DNA from 3 places in the Pseudomonas sp. NY15463 genome. Region 3 is predicted to be linked to each of the others. Evidence: predicted binding sites of a transcription regulator. Region 3 holds the regulator's gene; each other region holds the start of a gene.
The links. The regulator FliA, encoded in region 3, starts transcription of late flagellar genes. The targets are predictions, from matches to a motif close to CTAAAGTTTNNNNNNNNNNNGCCGNTAA.

Region 1 (4,921 bases), on a different contig from region 3:
GGCGCTCGCAGCGCCCAGCATGCAGCAGGCGGCCAATACGGAGAAAGCGGGTTTTATGCGCATGTGATGAACTCCTGTGGGGTCATGGGCCAGCCAATTGTCGGCTGCCTGATAAGCACTACCCGCCAGGTTTCATTTTGGATGCATCTGCTTCAAGCAATTTTGCGCGTGGCGCCGAAAGCTGTATCACGGGGTCACGTTGCCTTCGGCAAGTGGCCCCCATGAAGGTGCCCGCTGATCCTCCGGCAAACGGCTGTCATGCGTTCGCCGGGTGAGGCACGGGTGGGTCAGACCACGAAACGCGTGACCAGTTGATTGAGGTTGACCGCCAATTGCGACATCTCGCTGCACGCGCTTGCGGTCTGGCTCGCGCCGGCGGCGCTTTGCGAGGCGAGATCGCGGATGCGCAAAAGGTTCTGGTCCACTTCACGCGCTACATGCGATTGCTCTTCAGACGCCGTCGCGATCTGCAGGTTACGCTCATTGATTTGCGTGATCGCGCTGGCGATCTCATCCAGGGAGCTGCTGGCTTGCTGGGCGATACCCAAAGACTGGTTGGCCAAGTCACGGCTGGTGTTCATCGCCTGCACGGCATTCTCGGAGTCGGCTTGAATCGTCGCGATCATCTGCTCGATCTCTTGCGTCGACAGCTGGGTGCGATGCGCCAACGCCCTGACTTCGTCTGCGACCACTGCAAAGCCACGCCCCTGTTCACCCGCGCGTGCCGCTTCGATTGCCGCGTTGAGGGCCAGCAGGTTGGTTTGCTCGGCAATGCCACGGATGACTTCCACGACTTTGGAGATATCTTGCGCGCGCTCCGACAACCCTTGGATCTGTTCGCTGGTCTGCTCGACGTTACCGCTCAGGCGCTGGATCGACTTCAAGGTCTGCGCGACCCGCTCCTGGCCGCTTTGGGTAAAGCCTTGGGTACGTTTGGAGTCTTGAGAGGCGGATTCTGCATTGCGGGCGACCTCATCCACCGCTGCGCTCATCTCGGTCACTGCCGTCGCGGCTTGATTGACCTCGTCGTTTTGCGCGACCAGGCCGCGGCTCGACGCTTCCGTGACCGCTGTCATTTCCTCGGAGGCCGAGGCCAGCTGTGTCGAAGAGTCCGATATCTGGACAATCGTATTGCGCAGGTTTTGCTGCATCTGCGCCAATGCCTGGAGCAGTCTGCCGGCTTCATCGGTCCCGCTGGCCTGCACGTCCTTCGACAGGTCGCTGTTGGCGATGCGCTCGGCCACGGACAATGCAGCACTGATTGGCGAGGTAATGCTTCGGGTCAGCACCAAGGCCAGGCCGATCGTCAGCAGCACCACTGCGACAATGATGGCGATAACCAGCCAGCGACCTGATGAATAGATGTAGGTCGCAGTCTCGCCGGCTTGCGCGGCACCTTTGTTGTTGAAGTCGGTGAGTGCCTGGATCTGCTCTTCCATGCCGCTGGTCAACGGGCGAATACGTGTGGCGACCAGATTGACCGCCCCGGGAATGTCGCCAGCCTGCATCATGGGCTCGAGCAGATCCAACTGCTGTTGATAGGCCTGCGCGCTGGTTTTCACGGCAGAGAACAAGGTGCGCTCCTGATCGCTGGCAATGAGCGGCTCGTAATTGGTGACGGCATCTGCCATCACCTGACGATAGTCAGGAAAGTTTGCGATGGTTTTCTGCAGGCTTTGCGGGTCCGCCAGCGCGCGCTGCGTTTCCAAGCGCAGGCGAAGCATCGAAGCGTTCATTATCGCGGTTTGGCGAATACTGGCCATCCAGTTCTGCTCGACGTCTTTTTCGATGTCACGCAGCTTGCTCATCTGGACCACTGCGAAAATACCCAGCACAACCACGAGCGCTACGATCAGCGAGAAAAAAAGCGCAGCTCGGGGCGCCAAGTTGAGGTTTCTTACATTCACGGGCGGTCTCCAGAGGATGGGCGGTTCAGCACTTGGAAAGCTATCGGCTCGGCCCACAAAAAAATGAGATGCCGTCGTGGCTTTTCAGCAAGGGCCTGATGGGCGTCAAGACGTCGAGCTGTGCCCACAACCGTTTATGCGGGCTTAAGCCAAGGCGATCACCCATCACCGGTTAATCGACCTGTACGGGATGATGTGATCGTACAACCAATGTGGATTTATCCGATTTTCAGGCCGTAGCGTCGCGAACAAGATTATGTTGTACGACGACCTATCACTTGGTACTCTCCTTGTTGAAACAATTTGTCTCAATTGACCCTGCCGGTCCTTGAGCCAAATCACCACACCTCTAAAAACAAAAGCCAGGTGAACCATGAAGATCAAAGGCATCCGTTGGTGGATGGTCAGCCTTGTCACGGCTGGACTCGTCGTCAACTACCTCGCCCGCAACACGCTGTCGGTGGCCGCGCCCACCTTGATGAGCGACCTTTCCATCAGTACCGAGCAATACGCCAAGATCGTCGCCGCCTGGCAGGTTTGCTACGCGTTGATGCAGCCGATCGCCGGCTGGTTCATCGACTTCATCGGCACCAAGCTGGGTTTTGCCGTGTTCGCCCTGGCATGGTCGGTGGCCTGTGCGGGCGCGGCGTTGGCCTCGGGCTGGCAGAGCATGGCATTCATGCGTGGGTTGCTGGGCATGACCGAGGCGGCCGGGTTGCCGGCCGGGGTCAAGGCGACCACCGAATGGTTCCCGGCCAAGGAGCGCTCGGTGGCCATTGGTTGGTTCAACATCGGTTCTTCCCTCGGTGCATTGCTGGCGCCACCGCTGGTGGTGTGGGCGATCCTGCACAGTGGCTGGCAGTTGGCATTCGTGCTGGTGGGCGTTTCTGGCATCGTTTGGACCCTGCTGTGGATGCTGCTTTACAAGCACCCGCGGGACCAGAAGCGCTTGAGCAACGAGGAGCGCGACTACATCCTGTCTGGCCAGGAAGCGCACTTCAAACAAGAAGCCCGTGAGAAGGGCGCCTGGAAGCGGATTTTCAAGACCCGCAACTTCTACGCCATCGCCTCGGCACGCATCCTGTCGGAGCCGGCCTGGCAGACCTTCAACGCCTGGATTCCGCTGTACCTGATGACCGAGCGACACATGAACATCAAGGAAGTGGCGATGTTCGCCTGGTTGCCGTTCCTGGCGGCCGATATCGGCTGCGTGCTGGGCGGCTACCTCAGCCCGCTGTTCCATCGTTACTTCAAGGTCTCGCTGTTCACCTCGCGCAAGATGGTGCTGGTGTTCGGTGCCAGCTGCATGATCGGGCCGGCCTGCATCGGCCTGGTGGAAAGCCCCTACACTGCCATTCTTCTGCTGTGCATCGGTGGCTTCGCTCACCAGACGCTGTCTGGAGCACTGTATTCGATCACGTCGGACTCCTTCAGCAAGGACCAGGTGGCCACCGCCACCGGCATGGGTGGGATGTGCGGCTACCTGGGGGCGGCGGTGTTCACCCTGGTGTTCGGCGTGCTGGTCACGCAAATCGGCTACAGCCCGCTGTTCGTGGTGCTGGCAGTGTTCGACGTGATCGCCGCGTTGCTGGTGTGGAAGGTGGCGCGCGAGGTGTTGGCCGAACCGGCCAAGCCGGCTGTGCCGGTGAGCGCTGAGGCGTTGGCATAATCGCTGCGGCCCATCGTGGAACACCCCGCGATGGGCCGCACAGGCACTGTGTTCACTCAGGCTGGTACTGCACGCTGAACCCCAAGCTCATGCCTTGCCCTGGCTGCAACAGCCGCAAGCCTGGCCGCCCTGGCAAGTGATGGGCATTGACCGGGTGGCTGACCGGCTCGAAGCAGAAGAAATCCTTGCCCTCTGGGCAGAACAGCAGAAAGTGCTCAGTGCCGCTGGCGCTGCAACGCAGGCGATAGCCCGGTTGTTCGATGATGCAGTGTCCTGGCCAGCCCCCGAAGCCATGATCGACTGTTCTGGCAGGTAACGGGCCCATGGGCTCGAACTGCCAGTCATCGGGCAGCGAAGCCTGGCGCGACGGCAACTGATCCTGCTCAGCCAGCCATACATGCTGCGCCGCCGCTTGTAAGCGGGTCTGGGCGTGGCGCGGGAAGTAGGGGTGCAGCCCCAGGCCAAACCAATTCGCTACCTCGCCCAGCGCGGTCACCTCTAGCGCCAGGTTCAGGCAGCCCTCATGCAGCGTCACCTCCAGCGTCGCCCGGTAGGCGAACGGCACCTGGGTTTCGAGAGTCAGCCGCGCGCGTTGTTCGCTGTGGTGCTCGACGTGCCAGGCCTGCTGCCAGGCGCTACCGTGGATCGGATAGGGGTCGTGCTCGGTGTTGGGGGGCAGGGCCTGCCAGCCATCGGGGCGAGCAAAGCCCCCTTCGCCGATGCGGTTGGACCAAGGCACCAAGGGGTAGCAGCCCAGGCGGCGTGGGGTGCCGGCAGCCAGCGCTGCGGCATCGCTGTGGCGCAGCAGGGCCTGCCCGGTGCGCTTCGCCGTCCAGTTGACCAGGCTGGCGCCTATGTCGGGGGCCAGACTCAAGCGGGTCAGGCGGTCTTGCAGGTGCAGCAGGGGCACGGCCATCGAAGGCTCCTTGTCACACAGGGGTCAGTTGGCTCGGCGGTAGGTCAGCAGCACGATGCCGCACACCACCACGGCGCCGCCGATCAGTTGCAGGCTACCCAGCTGCTGGTCGAGCAACGCCCAGCCCAGTAGCAAGGTGGCGATGGGTTCGACGTTCATCACCGGTGCGTTCTGCGCCATGTTCAGCCGTGGCACGCAGACGAACAGCAACGTGAAGGCCACGCCGTACAGCACCACCAGGCTGGCCAGGGCCGCCCAGCCGGCAGGGCTGGTCGGAGGTGATAAGCCCGCAGGCATCACGCCGCTGGCGCCGGCCACCAGCATGCTGGTGAACACGATCAGCAAGGTCAGCAAGCTGCGCACCGGGCCGCGCACCTCGGCCAGTTTGTGGTCGGTTATCCACAGGCCGCAGGCGAACGCACAGGCCGC
Region 2 (4,921 bases), on a different contig from region 3:
GCGAGCAGATCGAGACGCTCAATGCCAGCACCGACGAAATCGGCAAGATCCTCGACGTGATCAAGGGCATCTCCCAGCAAACCAACCTGCTGGCACTCAACGCAGCCATCGAGGCGGCACGCGCTGGCGAGGCCGGTCGCGGCTTTGCAGTGGTCGCCGACGAGGTGCGTAACCTGGCCCACCGTACCCAGGAATCGGCCGAAGAGATCCACCGCATGATCACCAGCCTGCAAGTCGGCTCGCGCGAAGCGGTGCACACCATGAACACCAGCCAGGTGTCCAGCGAGCAGACCGTGCAGGTCGCCAACCAGGCCGGTGAACGCCTGGCCAGCGTGACCCTGCGCATCGGCGAGATCGACGGCATGAACCAGTCGGTGGCCACCGCCACCGAGGAACAGACCGCCGTGGTCGAAAGCCTGAACCTGGACATCACCCAGATCAACGCGCTGAACCAGCAGGGGGTGGAAAACCTCAACGAAACCTTGCGCCACTGCGACGCCCTCAGCCAACAGGCCGGACGTCTGAAGCAGCTGGTGGGCAGCTTCAGGATCTAAGCGCCCGTAAGGGCCGCAACCCGCGCGGGCAGGTGCTCTGCCCGCGCGACGGTCAGCAGCTTGTTATAACCTAATAACCAACAAGTCTATTTGGCTATAAAAAAATCTATATGCTGGCAAGCATCCGATCACGGGCAAGCTGAGCACTCGAGTAGCGTATGGATGTAGGTTCTTTCGGTTTCACCCTTGCAGGACTGATAGTGGGTTTCATCGTCGGCATGACCGGCGTCGGCGGCGGTTCGCTGATGACCCCGATCCTGCTGTGGTTCGGCATCAACCCTGCCACCGCCGTGGGCACCGACCTGCTCTACGCAGCTATCACCAAGGCCAGCGGTGTCTGGGTGCACGGACGTAACAAGAACATTGACTGGAAGATCACCGGCTGGCTGAGCCTGGGCAGCGTGCCGGCCGCAGCGCTGACGCTGTGGTTCCTCAGCACCCTGCACGCCGACACCTCCGCGCTCAACGCGATCATCAAGCAGGGCCTGGCCGTGGTCCTGATCCTCACCGCCCTGGCGATCCTGTTCAAGTCCCACTTGCAGGCGTTCGCCAACCGGCACGCTGGCGACCACTACCACCTCAGCGACCGGACCTTGAACGTGCTGACCGTCATCACCGGCGTCGTGCTGGGGGTGATGGTCACGCTGACCTCCATCGGTGCGGGCGCGCTAGGCACCGTAGCACTGTTCCTGCTCTACCCGTTCCTGGTCACCCGCCGCCTGGTGGGCACCGAGATCGCCCATGCCGTACCCCTGACCCTGGTGGCCGGCCTTGGCCATGCCGGCATGGGCAACATGGACTGGTCGCTGCTGGGCTACCTGCTGCTGGGTTCGCTGCCAGGCATCTACCTGGGCAGCCACTTGACCGGGCGCATCTCCGACCGCGTGCTGCGTCCATGCCTGGCGACCATGCTGCTGCTGATCGGTTACAAGCTGGCCTTCTGAGCACAGGCCGCAGGGGCTGCGCAGAGCAGCGCGCAGCCCCTGCGGCGCTGGCGGTCGGCGCTGTAGCCGGGCAGTAACAGCGTTTTGCCACCCTTAATTGCCCCCGCAACCATTCGTCACTAGTTCAACTGCCACCTAACAGGGAAGTTGAACATGACAGATCTTTCACGTCGTTCACTGGTTGGGCTGGGCTTGAGCCTGCCGCTGCTCGGTCAACTGAGCTGGGCCAGCCAGACACCAACGTCGGCCTCGCAGGACGGCCCGGTACAGATCAATTTCAACGAAAGTCCTTGGGGCCCCTGCAGCGCCGCACGCAAGGCGATGCAGGACGGTATCGCGCAGAGCGGCCGCTACCCCTACAAGGCCCAGTACCGGCTGATCGACCTGTTCGCCGAGCGCCACGACCTGCCGTCAGCGCACGTGGGCGTCTTCTGCGGCTCGAAGCTCGCGTTGCAGCACGCCGTCATGGCCTTTACCGGCCCACGCAGTCTGGTGATCGCCGAACCGTCCTACGAAGCCCCAGTCGAAGCAGCCAAAGGCCACGGCGCACCGGTGCATAGCGTGCCGCTGAACAAGCACCATGCCCACGACATCGACGCCATGCTCGCAGCCGACGCTCAGGCCGGGATGATCTACGTGTGCAACCCCAACAACCCCACCGGCACCCTTACACCACGCCGCGACATCGAGCGCCTGCTGATGCGCAAGCCGGCCGGCAGCGTGGTGGTGATCGATGAGGCTTATATTCATTTCAGCGACGCGCCAAGCTGCCTGGATCTGGTCAAGGAACATCCCGACCTGCTGGTGCTGCAAACCTTCTCCAAGCTCTATGGCATGGCCGGCGCACGCCTGGGCCTGGCCATCGGTCAAGCACCGCTGTTGGCCAGGCTCGAAGTATTCGACGGCGACAACGTCGCCCCCGCCTCAACGCTGCTGGCAGGCTTGGCCAGCCTGCAAGATCCCCAACTCGTGGCGCAGCGCAAGCGTGACAACGCGCGCCTGCGCGATCACACCATCGCCTGGCTGGGCGAGCGCGGCTGGCGCTGCACCGCCTCCCATGCCAACTGCTTCATGATCGACTTACGCAGTCACGCACAACCGCTGATCGAGCGCCTGGCACGCGAGCAGGTGCTGGTGGGCCGTGTGTGGCCAAGCTGGCCGCACTGGATGCGCGTAAGCGTCGGTGACGAGAACGACATGCGGCGCTTTCGCGAAGCGTTCGCCAAGGTGACCGCTGGCTGAGGCCAGCGCGTTGCCGAGGGTTTCGATCGGCACCCTGACCTGAAGATCAAGACAATCGCTCACATTCTTGTACACGAAATTTCTACTAAAGGTTTATATTCGAGCCGCCGAAACAGACATAGATAGCAACAGGCCAGCCTGCCTCGAATTCGGCCTTGCGTTCCTCCACTCTCCCGGATGGGTGTCTCGATGAAGATAAAAAATAAACTGGTCCTGGCCTTCGTGCTGGTGGCCTTTATCCCGGTTGCATTGGTGGGCGGTATCTCGGTGCTGAATATCCGGGCCGATGCAGTGGATCAATTCCTCGACAGCAGCACCCGTGAAATTCGCCAGATCGACGGCAACATGCGGCAATTCTTCGACGCGACGTTGCAGAACGTCGATCAAATGTCCAAGGATCCTGTATACAATTCGGTCGATACACTTAAAGACTACACAGCGGCCGATGCGCCCAGCAAACCGATGCCGGCCAGCGCACAGCGGGTCATCGACGCCTTTGCCCGCTACGGCACCACCCACCCGGCCGCCGCGATCCTGTCCATCGGCCTGGAAGACGGCACCTACGCCAAATGGCCCGACGACCCGCAACTGGCCAAATACGATCCGCGTGCCCGCCCCTGGTACAAGGCCGCGATGGCCACCCCCGACAAGACCGTACGCACGGCAGCCTACTACTACGACAAGGATGACGTCGCCCTGGTCGGAACTGCCCGCGCGCTACTCGATCCGGCCGGCAAGCCCCGTGGCGTGTTCGTGGTCAGCGTATCGCTGAAAAACCTCACCGAGCTGATCAAGAGCATCAAGCTGGGCGACAGCGGCTACGTGATGCTGATCGAAGACAGCACGGTGCTGGTCGACCCACGCGATGCCGAGCATAGCTTCAAACAGCTCAAGGACCTCGGCGCACCTTACGCACAACTGGCAGCCACCGCACAGGGCTCCACCGAGGTGGTGATCGACGGCGTGCGCTACATGGCCAATGTCTGGACTTCGCCAGGCCTGGGCTGGCGTTTCGTCGGGCTGATCGAGTACAACGAGGTGATGGCCGCCGCCACCCACATGACCTACACCATCACGGTCATCGTGCTGGTGCTGGCACTGGTCTTCGCCTTGATAGCGGCAGCCTTCTCGCGAGTGATCGTCAAACCGATCAGCCAAGTCAGCGTTGGCCTGCAATCGATCGCCGAAGGCGAAGGCGACCTGCGCCGCGACCTGCAGGTTCAGGGCCGCGACGAAACGGCTGAGTTGGCCGGCTGGTTCAACAAGTTCCTTGCGGCCATTCGCCAGTTGATCCAGCGCATTGGCGCGGCCTCCACCAACCTTCACGAAGCGTCCAAGGCCAACAGCGCCATGGCCGGTGACATGAACGAGGCAGCAGGACGCCAGCGCGAGGCCGTCGAGCTGGTATCGACCGCCTTCAACGAAATGGTCGCCACTGCCAACGAAGTGGCGCGCTCTTGCAGCAGCGCAGCTGACGCCGCCGAGAACGGCCACCGCCGGGTCGCCGAAGGCAAGCAACAGATCGAGGCCACCACCGACAACGTCAACCGCCTGGGCGTGCGCCTGAGCGAGTCGTCCCAGGCCATGGTCGAGCTTGAGGAAGGCAGCCGCAGCATCAACCAGATCCTGGGCACCATCCGCGCCATCGCCGAGCAGACCAACCTGCTGGCGTTAAACGCCGCCATCGAGGCTGCCCGTGCTGGCGACCAAGGCCGCGGCTTCGCCGTGGTGGCCGATGAAGTCCGTGCCCTGGCCAAACGCACCTCGGACTCCACCGGCGAGATCGACCAGTTGCTCAACACCCTCGGCGTCAAGACGCAGGAAGTGTCGAACAAGATGGACAGTTGCCTGGACCTGTCGCGCGCCAGTGTGTCGTCAATCGAAAGTGCACGGGAGAGTTTCGAGGGCATCCAGCTGTCGGTGAACGAGATCCGCGACCAGAACCTGCAGATCTCTGCCGCAGCCGAAGAGCAGCACAGCGTAGCCGAGGAAATCAACCGGCATATCCAGCAGATCTACGACGAAGCGCGGCTGGTGGAGGGCCTGGCCAACTCAGCGCAGTCCGACTCCGGGCGCCTGGCGCAGTTGTCGGATGAACTCAATGGCCTGGTTGGACGATTCAAGTCCTGAGTAAGCAGCGAATCGATGCAGCAAGCTCGATAGGCTCTGGCAGCCAAGCCG
Region 3 (4,921 bases):
TTCGGTCGCCTGGCTGTACCGAATTTGCATGTTTTGGCGTATCAGGAAATACCTGACAACAAGCAAGTCACCATCGTTGCCACCGTGGGCCCAAATGGCTGAGGTAGTGGGTTATGCAAGTTAAGCGTTTTTTCGCCGCTGATATGCGTCAGGCCATGAAGCTGGTCCGTGATGAGCTGGGCTCCGATGCCGCCATCATCGGTAACCGGCGCATCGCTGGCGGTGTCGAGCTGACGGCCGCGCTGGACTACAAGCTGTCTGCCCTGGCCCCGCGCGTGCCCAACGCCGAGCTGGAGGATGAGCTGCGCAAGACCCAGTCGCGCATCGTCACCGCCCAGGCCGAAATCGAAAATCGCAGCGAGGCGCTCGAGGGCAACCGCCAGTTATTCGCCGGGCTGTCGCTGACGGCTTCGGAGCCCTTGGTGGAGCCACACGTCGAGGCGCCGGCAGCGGTCGCGCCGACTGCGCCTGCGCCAGTCGATCCACGCTTGTTCGATGCCATGCGCTCTGAGTTGTCTGGCCTGCGCGAGTTGCTCGAAGTACAGCTCGGCTCGCTGGCCTGGAGCCAGCTACAAGGCAGCAAGCCGCAGCAGGCCAACCTGTGGCGTCGTCTGCAGCGCCTGGGCCTGTCGGGTGGGCTGGCCCGCGAGTTGCTCGAACTCACGGCTGAAATCGACGAGCCACGCCAGGCCTGGCGTATGGTCCTGGCGCACCTGGCGCGCATGATCGAGGTGCCTGAGATCGAGCCGATCGAAGAAGGTGGCGTCATCGCCATGGTCGGTCCGGCCGGCATGGGCAAGACCACCACCCTGGCCAAGCTCGCCGCGCGTTACGTGCTCAAGTACGGCGCGAACAACCTGGCGCTGGTGAGCATGGACAGCTTCCGTATCGGTGCGCAAGAGCAGCTCAAGACCTTGGGTCGAATCCTCAATGTGCCGGTGACCTACGTTGATCCGGGCGAGTCCCTGGCACAGGCGCTCGAGCCGCTGCTGCGCAAGCGCGTGGTGCTGATCGACACCGCTGGCTTGCAGGCCAGTGACCCAGCACTGCGCATGCAGCTCGAAACCCTGGCCGGGCGTGGTATCGCTTCGAAGAATTACTTGGTGCTGGCCACTACCAGTCAAAAACAGGTGCTCACCGCCGCTTACCATAGCTACAAGCGCTGCGGCCTGGCCGGGTGCATCCTGACCAAACTTGATGAGACGGCTTGTCTTGGCGAAGTGCTGAGCCTGGCCATTAGTCACGAACTGCCCGTTGCCTATCTCACCGATGGGCCGCGCATTCCTGACGACCTGCAACTCCCTCGCAAGCACCAACTGGTCAGTCGTGCAGTGAGCGTGCAGATGCAGGACGAGCCCAGCGAGGAGGCCATGGCTGACATGTTCGCTGATCTCTACCAGAACCCTGGCAAACGGGCGGGTTGAGGGTGAATACTGTGCAAAGTACCTACATCCTGGGGTCGAGCGTAAAGCCCCTCATGTGGCTTGGGTCCAAGCGAGACAAGGTAAACAACAGACATGGGTAGCATGCATCCCGTACAGGTGATCGCCGTGACTGGCGGCAAAGGTGGCGTCGGCAAGACCAACGTTTCAGTGAACCTGTCCCTGGCGTTGGCCGAGCTGGGGCGCAGGGTCATGCTGCTCGACGCCGACCTGGGCCTGGCTAACGTCGACGTGCTGCTCGGACTCACCCCCAAGCGTACCCTGGCTGACGTCATCGAAGGACGTTGTGAGCTGCGTGATGTGCTCTTGCAAGGGCCGGGCGGGGTGCGCATCGTGCCGGCTGCCTCTGGCACGCAAAGCATGGTGCACCTGGCGCCGGCGCAGCACGCGGGGTTGATCCAGGCGTTCAGCGAGATCGGCGACAATCTCGACGTGCTGGTCATCGACACCGCTGCAGGTATTGGTGACTCGGTAGTCAGTTTCGTGCGTGCGGCGCAGGAAGTGTTGTTGGTAGTGTGCGATGAACCCACTTCGATCACCGACGCCTATGCGTTGATCAAGCTGCTCAACCGCGACTACGGCATGAACCGTTTCCGCGTGCTGGCCAACATGGCCCAGAGCCCCCAGGAAGGGCGCAACCTGTTCGCCAAATTGACCAAGGTCACGGACCGTTTCCTGGACGTCGCCCTACAATACGTCGGTGCCGTGCCTTACGACGAATGCGTTCGCAAGGCGGTACAGAAGCAGCGGGCGGTCTACGAGGCCTTCCCTCGGTCCAAGTGTGCGCTGGCCTTCAAGGCCATCGCGCAGAAGGTCGATAGCTGGCCGCTGCCTGCCAACCCGCGTGGACATCTTGAATTCTTCGTCGAGCGTCTAGTGCAACCGACCAGTGCGGGGCCAGTTCTATGAATGCGAGCGGTTTCAAGATGTACAGCAAGGCTGCCAAGGATGCGCAGTACGAGCTGGTGGAGCGCTACGCGCCGCTGGTCAAGCGTATCGCTTACCACCTGCTGGCGCGTTTGCCGGCCAACGTGCAGGTCGAGGATCTGATCCAGGCAGGCATGATTGGCCTGCTGGAAGTCGCCAATAAATACGATGCCAGCAAAGGTGCCAGTTTCGAGACCTATGCCGGTATTCGTATCCGTGGCGCGATGCTCGACGAGGTGCGCAAGGGGGATTGGGCACCGCGTTCGGTACACCGCAACACGCGCATGGTCAGCGACGCGATTCGCTGTGTCGAGGCAAGAACAGGCCGCGACGCTAAAGATCACGAGGTTGCTGCCGAACTCCAATTGAGTCTCGACGATTACTACGGGATTCTGAACGACACCTTGGGCAGCCGCCTATTCAGTTTCGACGATCTTTTGCAGGACGGCGAACACGAAGGGTTGCACGAGGACGGAGCGAGTGGGCAGTTGGAGCCGTTGCGCGATCTGGAGGACGAACGTTTCCAGTCAGCGCTGGCCGATGCGATCGCCAACCTGCCGGAGCGTGAACGCCTGGTCCTGGCGCTGTACTACGACGAAGAGCTGAACCTCAAGGAAATCGGTGAGGTCCTGGGGGTCAGCGAGTCGCGGGTCAGCCAGCTGCATAGCCAGTGTGCCGCGCGCTTGCGCAGCCGCCTGGGGGAATGGCGGGCGCGTTGAACGCAGGTTCGATGCAGTCGTTTTTTGTGGTGCCGAATTGATTGAGCGCGCGCTCGGCGCCGAGCGCGTTTAAGACTGCTTGGAGGTCTAATTGAACAAAGAAATGAAAATCCTCATCGTTGACGACTTTTCGACGATGCGGCGGATCATCAAGAACCTGTTGCGTGACCTGGGCTTCACCAACACCGACGAGGCCGATGATGGCGTCACGGCTCTGCCGATGCTCGAGGCCGGTCACTATGACTTCCTGGTGACCGACTGGAACATGCCTGGCATGTCCGGCATCGACCTGCTGCGCAAGGTCCGCGCTCACGAGCGCCTCAAGGGTATGCCAGTGCTGATGGTGACCGCCGAGGCCAAGCGCGACCAGATCATCGAAGCGGCCCAGGCTGGCGTCAATGGCTATGTGGTCAAGCCTTTTACCGCCCAGGTGCTCAAAGAAAAGATCGAAAAGATCTTCGAACGCGTCAACGGCTGAGTCACGTCAGGGGGCGCCATGGAGTCAACCAACAACTCTCTGGGTGAGTTCGAATCAACCCTGAAAAAGCATGCCCAGGAACTGGTCGAGAGCCTTGAGCGCGGCCGGTTCGGCGAGGCGGTACAGCTGATACACCAGCTGAACCAGACCCGCGACCGTGGGCTGTATCAGGAGGTCGGCAAGCTCACCCGTGAACTGCACAGTGCAATCGTCAGCTTCCAGATCGACCCGGCCATGCCGCAGGCCGAGGAAGTCTCGCAGATAACCGATGCCACCGAGCGCCTCTCCTACGTGGTGCGCCTTACCGAAGGCGCAGCCAACCGCACCATGGACTTGGTGGAGGAGAGCACGCCGGTGCTCAACGACTTGTCTGCCGAGGCGCAGGCACTGTCGGTCGACTGGCAGCGATTCATGCGTCGCGAAGTGGCTGCGCCGGAATTCCGTGAGCTGGTCAAGCGCGTCGACAGTTTCCTGGCGCAGAGCGCGGAAGGTAACCGTAAGGTTGCCGGCCACCTCAACGACATTCTGCTTGCGCAGGATTATCAGGATCTCACCGGCCAGGTGATCAAGCGAGTGACCTCGCTGGTCACCGAAGTCGAAAGCAATCTGCTCAAGCTCGTGCTGATGGCGAGTCAAGTCGATCGGTTTGCCGGTATCGAACATGACCACCAGCAGCTTCGCGCTGAAAAAGATGAAGAAAAACATCCGACTCGGGGTGAAGGTCCGCAGATTCATGCCGATAAGCGTGAAGACGTGGTGTCCGGTCAGGACGACGTCGACGATCTGCTGTCCAGCCTGGGTTTTTAAGGAGCACGTTTAATGAGCTTCGGCGCCGATGAAGAAATCCTCCAGGATTTCCTGGTAGAAGCCGGCGAAATCCTCGAGCAACTGTCCGAGCAACTGGTCGAGCTGGAAAGCCGGCCTGATGATGCGGACCTGCTCAATGCGATTTTCCGCGGTTTCCACACTGTAAAAGGGGGCGCCGGCTTCCTTCAGCTGCATGAGCTGGTGGAGTGCTGTCACATCGCCGAGAACGTGTTCGACATCCTGCGTAAAGGTGAGCGCCGGGTCGATGCGGAATTGATGGATGTGGTGCTTGAGGCACTCGACACGGTCAACAGCATGTTCAGCCAGGTACGCGAGCGTACCGATGTCACGCCGGCGACGCCGGAGCTGCTGGCAGCGCTGTCGCGCCTGGCCGAGCCGGGTGGCGCTGAGGCACCGGCTGAAGTGCTCGAAACGCCACCTGTGGTCGAGGCCGCGGCCGAGCCCGATGGCGAACCGGACATTACCGACACCGAGTTCGAGCAGTTGCTCGATTCGCTCGATGCGGTCAAGGCCGAGGCTGCCGTGCA

Region 1: a site for FliA is predicted at 1,948-1,975, ahead of ACNFIC_RS08525 (methyl-accepting chemotaxis protein). Genes of this name have one in related genera too.
Region 2: a site for FliA is predicted at 2,827-2,854, ahead of ACNFIC_RS14915 (methyl-accepting chemotaxis protein). Genes of this name have one in related genera too.

What each region holds. Positions count from the first base shown of each region.
Region 1 covers NZ_JBLUQD010000003.1:144,375-149,295, forward strand. Annotated here, with positions in the region: gene ACNFIC_RS08520 (DUF3455 domain-containing protein) at 1-63, opposite strand, end outside; gene ACNFIC_RS08525 (methyl-accepting chemotaxis protein) at 288-1,886, opposite strand; gene ACNFIC_RS08530 (MFS transporter) at 2,281-3,576, shown strand; gene ACNFIC_RS08535 (aldose 1-epimerase) at 3,629-4,492, opposite strand; gene ACNFIC_RS08540 (EamA family transporter) at 4,517-4,921, opposite strand, start outside.
Region 2 covers NZ_JBLUQD010000005.1:359,506-364,426, reverse strand. Annotated here, with positions in the region: gene mcpA (methyl-accepting chemotaxis protein McpA) at 1-554, shown strand, start outside; gene ACNFIC_RS14925 (sulfite exporter TauE/SafE family protein) at 713-1,498, shown strand; gene ACNFIC_RS14920 (pyridoxal phosphate-dependent aminotransferase) at 1,652-2,740, shown strand; gene ACNFIC_RS14915 (methyl-accepting chemotaxis protein) at 2,930-4,870, shown strand.
Region 3 covers NZ_JBLUQD010000007.1:315,907-320,827, reverse strand. Annotated here, with positions in the region: gene flhA (flagellar biosynthesis protein FlhA) at 1-102, shown strand, start outside; gene flhF (flagellar biosynthesis protein FlhF) at 114-1,424, shown strand; gene fleN (flagellar synthesis regulator FleN) at 1,518-2,351, shown strand; gene fliA (RNA polymerase sigma factor FliA) at 2,348-3,088, shown strand; gene ACNFIC_RS19335 (chemotaxis response regulator CheY) at 3,192-3,566, shown strand; gene ACNFIC_RS19330 (protein phosphatase CheZ) at 3,585-4,373, shown strand; gene ACNFIC_RS19325 (chemotaxis protein CheA) at 4,386-4,921, shown strand, end outside.